DNA from 3 places in the Pantoea stewartii genome. Region 1 is predicted to be linked to each of the others. Evidence: predicted binding sites of a transcription regulator. Region 1 holds the regulator's gene; each other region holds the start of a gene.
What was found. The regulator LexA, encoded in region 1, represses DNA repair genes until DNA is damaged. The targets are predictions, from matches to a motif close to TNCTGTATGTACATACAGNA.

Region 1 (4,219 bases):
AGCCTCCTACCGTCTACCGTGCGCTGGATTTTCTTCTTGAGCAGGGTTTTATCCACCGCGTCGAGTCCAATAACAGCTATGTGATGTGTCACCATTTCGACGCACCCGCCCATACATCGGTGATGCTGGTCTGCGATCGCTGTGCAGTGGTCACGGAAAAGCAGGCGCAGGGCGCAGAAAAAATCATCGCATCGCTGGCGCAGGAGGCAAGCTTTGTCCTACGGCATAGCGTGATAGAGGCGCACGGGTTATGTGAAAACTGTGCGGAAGTTGAAGCCTGTGAACAGCATGAACATTGTGATCATGACCATCAGGCTGACGGGAAGAAACGCAGTAAACGAAGTTAATTGCACATCCTTGTGCGGTCTGGCCGGCATGAGCGTACCGGCCCGGGTAGGAGCATCCCTGAATAACGTGATTACCAGCGGTAATCCTTGTTGTGACCTTCCCAGTCCGTTACTTCTTTCTCCGCCTGATCTTTCGCGTAGCCGTAACGTTCCTGAATTTTGCCGACCAGCTGATCGCGTTTACCTTCAATGACTTGCATGTCATCATCGGTCAGCTTGCCCCATTTCTCTTTCATTTTTCCTTTGAACTGTTTCCAGTTTCCACTCGCTTCGTCTTTATTCATTGCAGACCTCCACGTCATCCTTCGATTTCGTTTTATTTTGCCATCAGGAAAAATTACGATATAAAGCGCTGTTTAATAGCGCCATTCAAAGATAATTGTAGTAGCTAATTTCAGTTTTGCCGGAAAAAATGAAAATTTTATGTATCCTGCGTCATATTTCAGGCAAGTTGCTCAGGCGCTAAACCAGGTGCCATTGCGCCAGTGCCTGCGCCAGACCAGCCAAAGTGACAGGCCGCGAAGCGCCAGAAAAACGGCTATCGCCAGCCATAAACCGTGATTACCGATAAAAGGCACGGTTAACAGCGTCAGGAAATAGCCCAGTGCGGCAATCGCCATACTGTTGCGCATTTCTCTTCCGCGCGTCGCACCAATAAACATGCCATCCAGCAGATAGCACCAGACGCCAACCAGCGGCATGACAACCTGCCACGGCAGAAAACGGTCAGCCGCCTGTTGAAGTGCGGGAATCGATGTCAGGAGAGCCACGATCTGATAGCCACAAACAGCATAGACCAGGGAGAAAAACAGCGCGACTGACAGGGCCTGACGGCAGGCAGCAATCCATACCAGTTGCAACCTGCTGCCGTCTTTTGCGCCGTGTGCCTCACCAGCAAAGGCTTCGACGGCGTAAGCAAAGCCATCCAGCGCATAGGCGGTAAACGTCATGAACATCAGCAGGATGGCATTTACCGCCACCACATCAGGTCCGATACGCGTTCCCAGCACGGTCAGAGAGGCAAAGCAAAGCTGTAACAGTAAGGTACGCAGCAGGATATCGCGATTCAGGCGAAGCAGGCGGTGGATATCGCCACGCCAGCTATGGACCAGACTGTGCAGCGTGATGCCGCGCAGCGCCAGCACGCGCCAGACCATAAGTGCCCCGACCAGCAACGTCGCATATTCCGCGATAGCCGTCGCGGCTGCAGCCCCGGCTACGCCCCAGTGCAGCCCCAGCACCAGCCAGAGGTCCAGCAGAATATTGATAACGTTGCCCACCACCAGCAGGATGACCGGCGCTCTGGCATACTGTACGCCCAGCAGCCAGCCCAGAATCACCAGGTTAGCCAGCATGGCGGGCGCACTGAGCCAGCGAATATGGATAAACAGCGCAGCCTGCTTAAGCACGGCGGCCTCTCCGCCGATAAAGCGGGTTGCTAATGCCGTAACAGGATGACGCAGGGCAATAAACAGGCTGCCGGCCAGTAAGGCAATGATCAGGGGCTGTGCCAATGCGCGCGCCAGCGCCGTTTTATCGCCCGCGCCAAACGCCTGAGCCGTCAGGCCTGTCGTACTCATCCGCAGAAAAAGCAGCAGCATGAAGATGAAACTGGTAACGGTCGTCCCGACCGCAACGCCGCCCAGATAAACCGGGCTGTCGAGATGGCCAATAACGGCTGTATCGACTAAGCCGAGCAGAGGAACGGTGATATTTGACAGGATCATGGGCAGCGCCAGCCGCCACAGTTTTTTATCGGTAGCTGTCAGGAAGCGCATGTAACGTCCGTGCAATGCGCCGCTGGTGTTACAGATGAACCCACAGCGGCAAAACAGGGGCAGACTGGGTAACGTCAAGGTTGACGTAAAGAGCCAACCTTAAGAAGAGTTACAACCACTCACCGTTACGTACGATGCCAACCGCCAGACCTTCAACCGTCAGCGACTGCGCACGTGTATCGACAATGATAGGCTCAAAATCCGTATTTTCAGGTAACAGATGCACCACTGATCCCTGTTTTTTCCAGCGCTTCACAGTGACTTCGTCGTCAATGCGCGCTACCACCACCTGACCATTACGCACTTCCTGCGTTTTATGCACGGCCAGCAAATCACCATCCATGATGCCAATGTCTTTCATTGACATGCCGCTAACGCGCAGCAGGAAATCGGCAGAGGGCTTGAACATGTCTGGATCCACTTTGTAGTGGGTTTCGATATGTTCCTGGGCCAGCAACGGCTCACCCGCCGCAACGCGCCCAATGAGTGGCAGGCCATCTGAAGGTTCTTCTTCCATTAACAAACGGATACCGCGGGACGCACCAGAGACGATTTCAATCACGCCTTTACGCGACAGCGCTTTCAGATGCTCTTCTGCCGCGTTAGGTGAGCGGAAGCCCAGTTGCGCAGCAATTTCTGCACGCGTAGGCGGCATGCCCGTTTGATTAATGTGGTCGCGAATCAAGTCGTAGACCTGTTGCTGCCTGCTGGTTAATGCTTTCATCCCGCCCCCTGGTTGTTTATACAGTCGCTGTGAGTATATACAGGTATTGGTGAAATGGAAACCAAAAGTCAGGCCAAAATCAGTAATTTGACGGGAGATGGAATGCTTATCGCAAATGCGACCAAAGTAGCGTTCCCCAAACGAACAGGGCCAGTACTATTGCCAGCAAAACAGCGGCCGATCCCATATCTTTGGCACGGCCGGCAAGAGGGTGACGTTCCTGCCCTGTGCGGTCCACCACCGCTTCGATGGCGCTGTTCAGAACTTCAACAATCATCACCAGCATGACCGCGCCAATCATCAGGATGCGCGAAATAGTATCGACATCCAGCCAGCAGGCCAGGATAATTGCCGCCAGTGAAATTACGGCTTCCTGGCGGAAGGCAGCTTCATGCTGCCAGGCGGCGCGAAGACCTTGCCATGAGTAGCCAGCCGCTTTCACAATCCGGGTAATGCCGGTGACATTATTTGTCATGATAAAGGAACTCTTTTCAAAGGATTGACGTCAATACCGGGCAGCGCACAATTGTCGCTGTCACAGATTTTTGCTGCGCGTTCTGATATGCTTGCGCCGCTTTGCTAACAAGAGGCTTCATGTTGTCTATGTCAGGTTGGCGTAAAATTTTCTATAAATTGCTGAACTTACCCCTTTCATTTCTGGTAAAGAGTAAGGCCATTCCGGCTGATCCCGTGTCCGAACATGGGCTGGATCCTACCCGGCCTATTATGTATGTCCTGCCTTATGATTCAAAGGCCGATCTCCTGACTTTACGCGCGCAGTGCATCCGGCACGATCTGCCTGATCCGCTTATTCCGCTGGAGATAGACGGCGCCCTGTTGCCGCGTCATGTCTTTATTAATGACGGTCCGCGTGTGTTCCCCTATTTTGTGCCCAGCCTTGAATCGGTCAAAATCTTCCACGAATATCTTGATCTGCACCGCAGCAACCCTGAACTTGATGTTCAGATGTTACCGGTTTCAGTCATGTTTGGCCGTGCGCCGGGTCGGGAAGTCCAGGGCGACGATCATCCGCCTCATTTGCGGCTCCTTAACGGCATTCAAAAATTCTTTGCCGTTCTCTGGCATGGCCGCGACAGTTTTGTGCGTTTTTCGCCCACGGTCTCCCTGCGTCGTATGGCGACCGAACACGGTACCGACAAGTCGATTGCGCAGAAGCTGGCTCGCGTAGCGCGCATCCATTTTGCCCGTCAGCGCCTGGCTGCGGTGGGACCGCGCCTGCCGGCTCGCCAGGATTTATTCAATCGCCTGTTGCAGTCGAAGGCGATTGAAAAAGCTGTGGAAGACGAGGCGCGTAGCAAGAAAATCTCCCATGAGAAAGCGCAGCAAAACGCCATTGAAATGATGGAAGA
Region 2 (4,219 bases), 690 kb from region 1:
CGCGCGCCCAGGGGATGAAAGTGATCACGCTGACCGGTAAAGACGGCGGTAAAATGGCCGGCAGCGCGGACATTGAAATTCGTGTGCCCCATTTCGGCTATGCTGACCGTATTCAGGAGATCCACATCAAAGTGATTCATATCCTGATGCTGCTAATTGAAAAAGAGATGGTCAGGTAACAGCGTGTGTCGCCTCCTGAGCGACAGGAGGCTTTTACTCTAAGGCGGTTGCTATGTGCGAATTGCTCGGGATGAGCGCTAACGTTCCCACCGATATTTGTTTTAGTTTCACCGGACTGGTGCAGCGCGGCGGCGGAACAGGGCCGCATAAAGACGGCTGGGGCATTACGTTTTATGAAGATAAAGGGTGCCGCACCTTTAAAGATCCCTTGCCGAGTTTTAATTCCCCCATTGCGCGCCTGGTGCAGGAATATCCCATCAAATCCCATTCCGTCGTGGCGCACATTCGCCAGGCGAATCGCGGCCCGGTTTCGCTGGAAAATACGCACCCGTTTACCCGGGAGTTATGGGGACGTAACTGGACCTATGCCCACAACGGACAACTGAAAGGTTACCGGCAACTGGAAACCGGCACGTTTCGGCCGGTAGGCGAAACCGACAGCGAAAAGGCCTTTTGCTGGATTCTGCATAAGCTGGCCACGCGCTATCCGCGCACGCCGGGAAACTGGCCTGCGGTCTTCCGCTACATCGGCGAGCTGGCGAGCGAGCTGCGGCAAAAGGGCGTGTTCAACATGTTGCTGTCGGACGGGCGCTATCTGATGGCCTTCTGCTCGACCAATCTGTTCTGGATCACCCGCCGTGCCCCTTTTGGCCGGGCGCAGTTGCTCGATCAGGATGTGGAAATTGATTTCCAGAAACATACCGGGGCGAACGACGTGGTCACGGTCATTGCCACACAGCCGCTGACGGGGAATGAAACCTGGCACCGGATCGTGCCAGGCGAGTGGGCCTTATTTTACCTTGGAGAGCGCCAGGAACGACTGTGATGCCGCTTCGGGTTGGGTGATGACCGGGCTGCTGTTCATCACATATCTGCCGCTGGCGACATTGACTGTCGGCGGTTGATGGTACTTCGCAAAGTAGACATAACCCGGCTGAAGCTGCTTCCAGAAATCCGCGTAGGTCGAATAACGATGGCGCTGCATGTTGCTGTCCGTCATGCGGAACGGATAAATTGCAATGTTCACTTCCTGCTGACCATTACGCAATGCCGCGTTCACATACGTGAAAATCTGATCCATATAGGCATTGGTCATGGCGTAGCAGCCAATTGACTTACAGTCGCCGTGAATCATCAGGTAGTTGCCGCTGTAGCCCTGGTCACGGTCGTATTGATTCGGAAAGCCAATATTAATCGCGCGATAGAAACGGCTGTCCGGTTTAAGCTGATTCAGTTTTACGCTGTAGAAACCTTCCGGGCTTTTAAAATCGCCTTCACGGCGTTTTGGACCCAGACCGCCCGAAAAATTGCAGATGCGGTAAGTATCCAGCAAGCGGTATTCGTTACCAATCTTGCCGTACAGCTCAAGTGTCCGCTCTTCCTTAAAGATCTGAATATAAACCGGCGTGCCGATTAGCTGTTTCTTTAACTCTTTACTCACAGGGGCCAGTTGCTGAACCGGCTCGGGAGTCATTGCCATGCTGAGGGCTGGCAGTAAAAGCATCGCAAACAGAAGTGCGATTTTGCCCATGCTGTGTATACCTTGAAGTGAAGAAGAACAATGGCGCGTTATGTGCGCCTCTGTTTGCATTATCGGAACTTTCCGCTACCGCAGCGCAACATTAAACATTGTCTGTTTTTTTAGCAATACAGCACGGCGCAAAATGTCTATTTCTTTGGCGGAATGACGCCAAAAATTTGTAAACTTTGTTTGTTATTGCAAGAAATATTGCACAAGCCTTTCCGAACTGTATACTTATCCAGTACTGGAGGGGCGATGCGTAAGATCATTCATGTTGATATGGACTGCTTTTTTGCGGCGGTGGAAATGCGTGACGATCCCTCATTACGCGATATTCCCATGGCCATCGGCGGCAGCCGCGATCGACGTGGCGTTATCAGTACCGCTAATTATCCGGCCCGCAAATATGGCGTACGCAGCGCGATGCCGACCGGTATGGCCTTAAAGCTTTGTCCGCATCTGCGTCTACTGCCCGGACGGTATGACGTCTATAAAGAAGCCTCCAGTCAGATCCGCGCCATCTTTTCGCGTTATACCTCGCTCATTGAGCCACTCTCACTGGACGAAGCCTATCTGGATGTCACCGACAGCCAGCACTGTCAGGGATCGGCCACGCTTATCGCGCAGGACATCCGCGCCACCATTTTTCGCGAAACGCAGCTCACCGCCTCTGCGGGCATCGCGCCCATAAAATTCCTTGCCAAGATCGCCTCCGATTTAAACAAGCCTGATGGTCAGTATGTGATTACACCGGCCCAGATGTCCGATTTCTTGCTGGCCTTACCGCTGGCAAAAATTCCCGGTGTAGGAAAAGTTTCAGCAAAAAAGCTCGAAGAGCTGGGTCTGCACACCTGCGCGGACGTGCAAAAAGCCGATTTGGCGCTGCTGCTTAAGCGTTTTGGCAAGTTCGGCAGAGTGTTATGGGAGCGCAGTCACGGCATTGACGAACGGGGCGTGGTGGTTGAACGCGAACGGAAATCGCTGGGTGTGGAGCGGACGCTGGCTGACGATATCGACAGTTGGGAGCGCTGTCTGGAAATTATTGATTACCTCTATGCCGAGCTTGATCGTCGCCTGACGCAGATTCGACCCGATAAGCACATTGCGCGCCAGGGCGTGAAGCTGAAGTTTAGTGATTTCCAGCAGACCACTCAGGAACATGTCTGGCCCGTGCTCAATAAAGAGGACATGATTGCCGTGGCCCGTAAGACCTGGGACGAGCGCCGCGCCGGACGTGGCGTCCGGCTGGTGGGGCTGCATGTGACGCTGGTGGATCCGCAGCTGGAGAGACAGTTGCTGCTGGGATTATAGAGGGGGCGCTTTCGTGTTGAGTGGGGGGATTACGGTTGTGCTCCGGCTCCATGAAACCTCTGCCTGTGGGATCGTGTTACTGATGTGGTGTTGTCTGAGGATTTGTCTGTTTGCCCAAGGGGCGGGGGGGATTACGGTCGTACACCGGGAGTTTTCCGCCCGCCAGGCGATAGCAGTTTCAGCCTGTCCGTGCAGGCGGCCGGGTTAAGGGGCTTACGCCAGCCCCTTAAAAATCCCGGCGGCCGCTCTTTCTTTAGCGCGCCGGATGCCGCCAGGAAACCCCTGCCTGTGTGATCGTGTTACTGATGTGGTGTTGTCTGAGGATTTGTCTGTTTGTCCAAGGGGCGGAGGTGATTACGGTCGTACACCGGGAGTTTTCCGCCCGCCAGGCGATGGCAGTTTCAGCCAGTCCGTGCAGGCGGCCGGGTTAAGGGGCTCGCGCCAGCCCCTTAACAATCCCGGCGGCCGTCAGCCGTCGCTGTTCCTTCGTCACTCACTGCGGCCTGACGGACCGTCCGGATGCGCCGTCCCTGGCGCAGCCGTCCTCTGCGCGGCATCCCTGCCGCTCCGTCCTGGCCTCCGTTCCCTCCTCAGCGCGCCGGATGCCGGCAGCAAAACCCCCGCCTGTCAGTCCTGGTTTCTTTTAAAAGCGGGTGTTGTCTGTAGTGAATGTGTACAGTGGGATTCAAAAAAGTTTTTATAAACAGGCATTGATTCAAAACCAGCAGACTGTAGGACTTTCCGGTCACCTACAGCGACACCGGAAGTGGCTTTAACACAGAGATAGTGAAGCGGGGGTTTGGGGCGGCCTTCCCACCCGCTGAGCGGATGAGGGATTTCCGGATGAGCCGACAGGACGTCGGCGAGAGCCGGGCCGCGCCATGGATGGCGCGTCCTGGCGGTCCGCAGAAATCCTGAAGGAGCGAAGGCACCGCGCAGCGGCGGGCGGGCAGGACGGGAGCCCGGGGTCAAGGGGCCGCGGCGGCTGGCGGCCCCTTGTCGGTCGCCCGCACCGGCCTGGCTGAAACTCCAGGCCGTCTGGCGAGCGAAACCCTCTCAGTGTTTCATAAGCTGTCAGCGACTCAAACCTTCTCAACGCCTGCTCGCGCAAGCATCACTGCAACTCATTATCGGTATCCAAAGCAATAAAAACGCCTGAGCGGGCGCAAATCTCAAAGCGGGGGAGTTGGGCGGCCTTCCCACCCG
Region 3 (4,219 bases), 1.1 Mb from region 1:
CATGATGCCCAGCGCCGCAAACACCGCTTCGCTGGTTATGCGCGTCGCATCGTCGCTGACGCCGTGAACCAGCACCGGCAAACCCAGCCGGTTCAGCACCAGCGCCAGCAGGGGCGTCAGATTGCCCTGACGACGCGCACCGTTATAGCTGGGAATGACCACGGGCATCGGACGGCCTGCGGGTGCCTGCAGGCGCAGCATACGCGCCTGCATCGCCTGATAAAATCCGCGCATCTCCGCCTCGCCCTCGCCCTTGATACGCAGGGCAATTAAAATACTGCCCATTTCAAGATCCGGTACGCTGCCGTCCAGCATAGCGCCGTAAAGTGCAACGGCACTGTCGAAATCAATATCACGTGCATGGTTCTTACCACGCCCGACTTCTTTGATAATTTTATTCAGTTCCATCACTCGTTTCCGTTCAGTGGTACCGACTTAACGCCGCGTCGCACGCGGTTGGCGCGCGCCAGGTTTGGATCGGGCCTTCAGGGCTTCAGGCTCAGGCGTCACCGGTTGTTCAATGGCGAACACGGGCAACGCGGCTAACAGCCGGGCACCGTAAGCTTTGCTCAGCAGACGGCGATCGTAAATCACGATTTCGCCATAGCACTGGTGGCTGCGAATTAAGCGCCCGACCTGCTGAATTAACGTAAAGGAGGCGCTGGGCAGGCTTTGCACTTCAAACGGATAGCGTTTGAGACTTTTTAGCCACTCTCCCTCGGTTAAAATTACCGGACTGTCTATGGGCGGGAAAGCGATTTTATGAATGTGCACCTGGCTGAGCAGCTCGCCTTTTAAATCCAGCCCCTCGGCAAAGGACTGCAAACCAATCAGAATGCTGGTTTCGCCCTGTTCTATCCGCTTACGGTGCAGGGCGATCAGCCGGCTACGCGGTTGATCGCCCTGCACCAGCATCATCAGGCGCAACTCGGGCAACGCCTCGACAAATTGCTGCATGGCCCGACCGCTGGCAAAGAGGACCAGAATGCCTTTGTGTTTATCGGTCTGCATTTGCTGGCGAAAAAAGGCCGCCATCTCGGCGATATGGGCTGCTTCATTCGCCATCAGCGGCTCGTAGCGCATCTGCGGGATAACGAGCTTACCCTGGTCGACGTGGCTGAACGGCGAGTCCAGCGCCACGAAGCGGTCCCCGGCCTTTTCATTCAGCCCGGACATCTCCTGCAGGCGGGTAAAACTGTTTAATGAGCGCAGCGTCGCAGAGGTCACCACCACATGCGGGATCTTTCGCCACAACATTTTTTCCAGTTGATCGCAGACGCGAATGCCTGCGCAGTGAAACAAGAGATGTGCCTGCCCCTCACGCAGCTCGCGGGTAATCCATTTGGAGACGGGTGCGCCAGAGGCTTTCTCCATCGCGGCCAGCCGCCACAGTTTGCTGACCGATTCAAACCAGCCAAAGTGGCGGTTAAGCTGCAATAAATTGCGATGCAGACGGACCAGATCAACGCTGCCGGTTTGTTCACTCAGCGCGTTGATCAGTCCCTCCGCCAGCCCGCGCAGCGCATCGCTCAGCTTAAACAGACGCGCGCACAGCGCCAGCACATCCTCAGGCAACGCGCCCAGTACAAAGCGAAACTCGCCGGGCTGATTATGCGCGGGTAACAGCGGGCTTAATGCATCGCTTATCACGGTCAGTAACTCGCGCAGTTCATCACAGTGCGCTTTCAGGCGTTCAGAACTGGCCAGCGGAGGCGGCGATTTGGGCCGCATCTGGCTCATTATCGCCTCGACCAGTTTGACAAACAGATCGAGCTGCAGGCTGGTCCAGCCCGGCGTAATATCCGCGCTCATCTCCAGCGCATCCCGCGCCACGTCGGGCAGATGGTGGCCTTCATCCACCACCAGCATCAGGTTTTTGGCGGGCGGCAATACCGATTCATTTTCCATTGCCGCCATCACCAGCGCGTGGTTGGCGACCACCACATCGACCTGCTCGATTTCACGTCGCGCGATAAAAAACGGACACTCCCGATACCAGCGACAATGCACGCCCAGACAACTGGCTTTATCCGTCGACAGGCGCTGCCACAGGCTGTCGCTGACGTTTTCATCGCTGTGATCGCGCAGGCCATCCCACTGATGGCGATCGAGTGACTTTTGCAGCCGTCCGCACAGGATCTGCTCGTCTTTGGTGCTGCTGACCGCGTCATCATCCAGGTAGAACAGCAAATCAGCCTGCTGATGATCATCCGCCACCAGCGCAGCCAGGTTACGCGGGCAGACGTAACGTCCCCGCCCAAAGGCCGCCGTAAAGGTTAAATCCGGAATGATTTTTTTCAGCAACGGCAAGTCTTTGCTGAAGATTTGATCCTGCAAGGCTACGTTGGCCGTGCTGATCACCAGCCGTTTCTCTTCGGCACGGCTGACGGCGATACCGGGGATCAGATAAGAAAGGGTTTTGCCCACACCCGTGGGCGCTTCCACGGCCAGGTGACGACCGTCATCACCCGACAGGCATTTTGCCACCTCAGCAATCATCTGACGCTGGGCCGGGCGAGGAATAAAATCGGGCACCTGTTGCTGCAGCGCTTTGTACCACTGTGCTATCTGGCTTTTTATTGCTGCTGTCAGGGCCATGTTCAGATTACCGTGTTACTCATTGGCCTGTATTTTTACACAGTATTGCGGTGTCGTCAGCTTTCAGGTCTGTTTTTTCGTGCCCGCTTCAGAAACGAGTGACGAGGCGGGCGGGCTGAGCACCGGACAAACCGCGCGGCGCAGTGCATGTTTGATTGCCGATCCCGTTGACCCGGCGCACTCTCGCAGCACATCCGCTACGTCAGCAGCTTAAACATCACCGTGGTCGCGTCCATCTCACCGTGAATGGATTCCGCATAGAGAGGAATAAATCCGGCCACCTGCCAGTTCAGCGCCAGGTAAAGCTCGCTGGCGACATCGCCACGCCGCGTGTCCAGCACCAGTAAGCGTTTCCCCTGCTGGCGTGCCCGCTGCTCTGCCTGCTGCATTAACTGGCGTGCAATGCCCTGCCGCCGCGCGCGGGGATGCACTAATAATTTACTGATCTCGGCCCGGTGTCGGCCATTCGGCATTGCGCTCGCGTTCAGCATAACCGTCGCGACAACCGCGCCATGCTGACGGGCGACCAGCAGCTCACTTTGGCCCTGTTCCAGTCCGGCAAGCTGACGTTGCCAGAACTGATGAATGGCCGCCCGGTCATCGGGCTCGATAAACCCGACGCTGGCCCCGTCGGCGACACAGGCCTGTAAAACCTCGACCAGCTCGCTTAACGCCTGGTGCGCCGCACCGGCACTGAGTGATTCATAGAGTGTCATGGTTTACATACCACCAGCAGGTAACGCGCACCTTCAGTCAGATGCGCCTGAAAGCCGGATGCGCCCGTAAGATGGAAACGCAGGCTGTCGCCCGGACCGAGTGTCCAGCTCTGCGCGCCCATCGTTACCGTCAGTTGCCCTTGTCGCAGCCAGATATGCTGCTCCATGCCCTGCACGGGCGGCGCATTGTAATCAATACGGGCACCCGGTCGCAGCGTTCCCTCAATAAGCTCACATCGGAAGGTGGCCGCAGGCGGCGATACGTTACGGCGAATAAAACCGCTGGCTTCGTCCTGCCAGACCGGTTGGCGATCGCGCGTAATCAGCAGATCGTTACCTTCTTCAACTTCGCTCAACAGGCGTGACATTGTTAAACTGTAAGCGACGCATAAGCGGTTCAGGAGAGCAGCCGTTGGACTGGTTTCAGCGCGCTCAATACGCGATAATGTTGCCCGGCTAATGCCTGTTGCGGTGGATAACTCATCCAGTGACCAGCCCTGTTTTATGCGCAGTTCTGCCAGGCGAGCCGCGAGGCGTTGTTCAGTATTATCAGCAGCCATTTTTATCTCTATTATGAAATTTAATTCTCACAATTGAGATAGGACACCATTTAAGCGCAGCCGTCAAGTTGTACATTTAAAAATTGGTTGTACAACTTAACAGGCTTCGCTATGGTGGTTTCATTCAGGTCAGTGAAAGAGGTAAATATGACATTATACAGTATCGGCGACGTCGCCGAGCGCTGTGGCATAAATCCGGTTACCTTACGCGCCTGGCAACGACGTTATGGATTATTGAAACCACAACGTACTGAAGGCGGTCATCGACAGTTCGATGAAGAAGATGTTCAGCGCATCCAGGAAATTATGCGCTGGATTGAGAGTGGAGTCCCGGTAGGCAAGGTA

Region 2: dinB (DNA polymerase IV) is a predicted target of LexA. The motif match lies at 1,927-1,946, and genes of this name have one in related genera.
Region 3: dinG (ATP-dependent DNA helicase DinG) is a predicted target of LexA. The motif match lies at 2,624-2,643, and genes of this name have one in related genera.

What each region holds. Positions count from the first base shown of each region.
Region 1 covers NZ_CP049115.1:3,114,197-3,118,415, reverse strand. Annotated here, with positions in the region: gene zur (zinc uptake transcriptional repressor Zur) at 1-347, shown strand, start outside; gene G5574_RS14770 (CsbD family protein) at 419-631, opposite strand; gene dinF (MATE family efflux transporter DinF) at 803-2,125, opposite strand; gene lexA (transcriptional repressor LexA) at 2,235-2,849, opposite strand; gene G5574_RS14755 (diacylglycerol kinase) at 2,956-3,324, opposite strand; gene plsB (glycerol-3-phosphate 1-O-acyltransferase PlsB) at 3,453-4,219, shown strand, end outside.
Region 2 covers NZ_CP049115.1:3,803,187-3,807,405, forward strand. Annotated here, with positions in the region: gene lpcA (D-sedoheptulose 7-phosphate isomerase) at 1-179, shown strand, start outside; gene G5574_RS17865 (class II glutamine amidotransferase) at 233-1,006, shown strand; gene dpaA (peptidoglycan meso-diaminopimelic acid protein amidase) at 971-1,711, opposite strand; gene dinB (DNA polymerase IV) at 1,958-3,013, shown strand.
Region 3 covers NZ_CP049115.1:4,191,834-4,196,052, reverse strand. Annotated here, with positions in the region: gene ybiB (DNA-binding protein YbiB) at 1-408, opposite strand, end outside; gene dinG (ATP-dependent DNA helicase DinG) at 436-2,598, opposite strand; gene G5574_RS19825 (GNAT family N-acetyltransferase) at 2,796-3,314, opposite strand; gene G5574_RS19820 (helix-turn-helix domain-containing protein) at 3,311-3,874, opposite strand; gene G5574_RS19815 (MerR family transcriptional regulator) at 4,022-4,219, shown strand, end outside.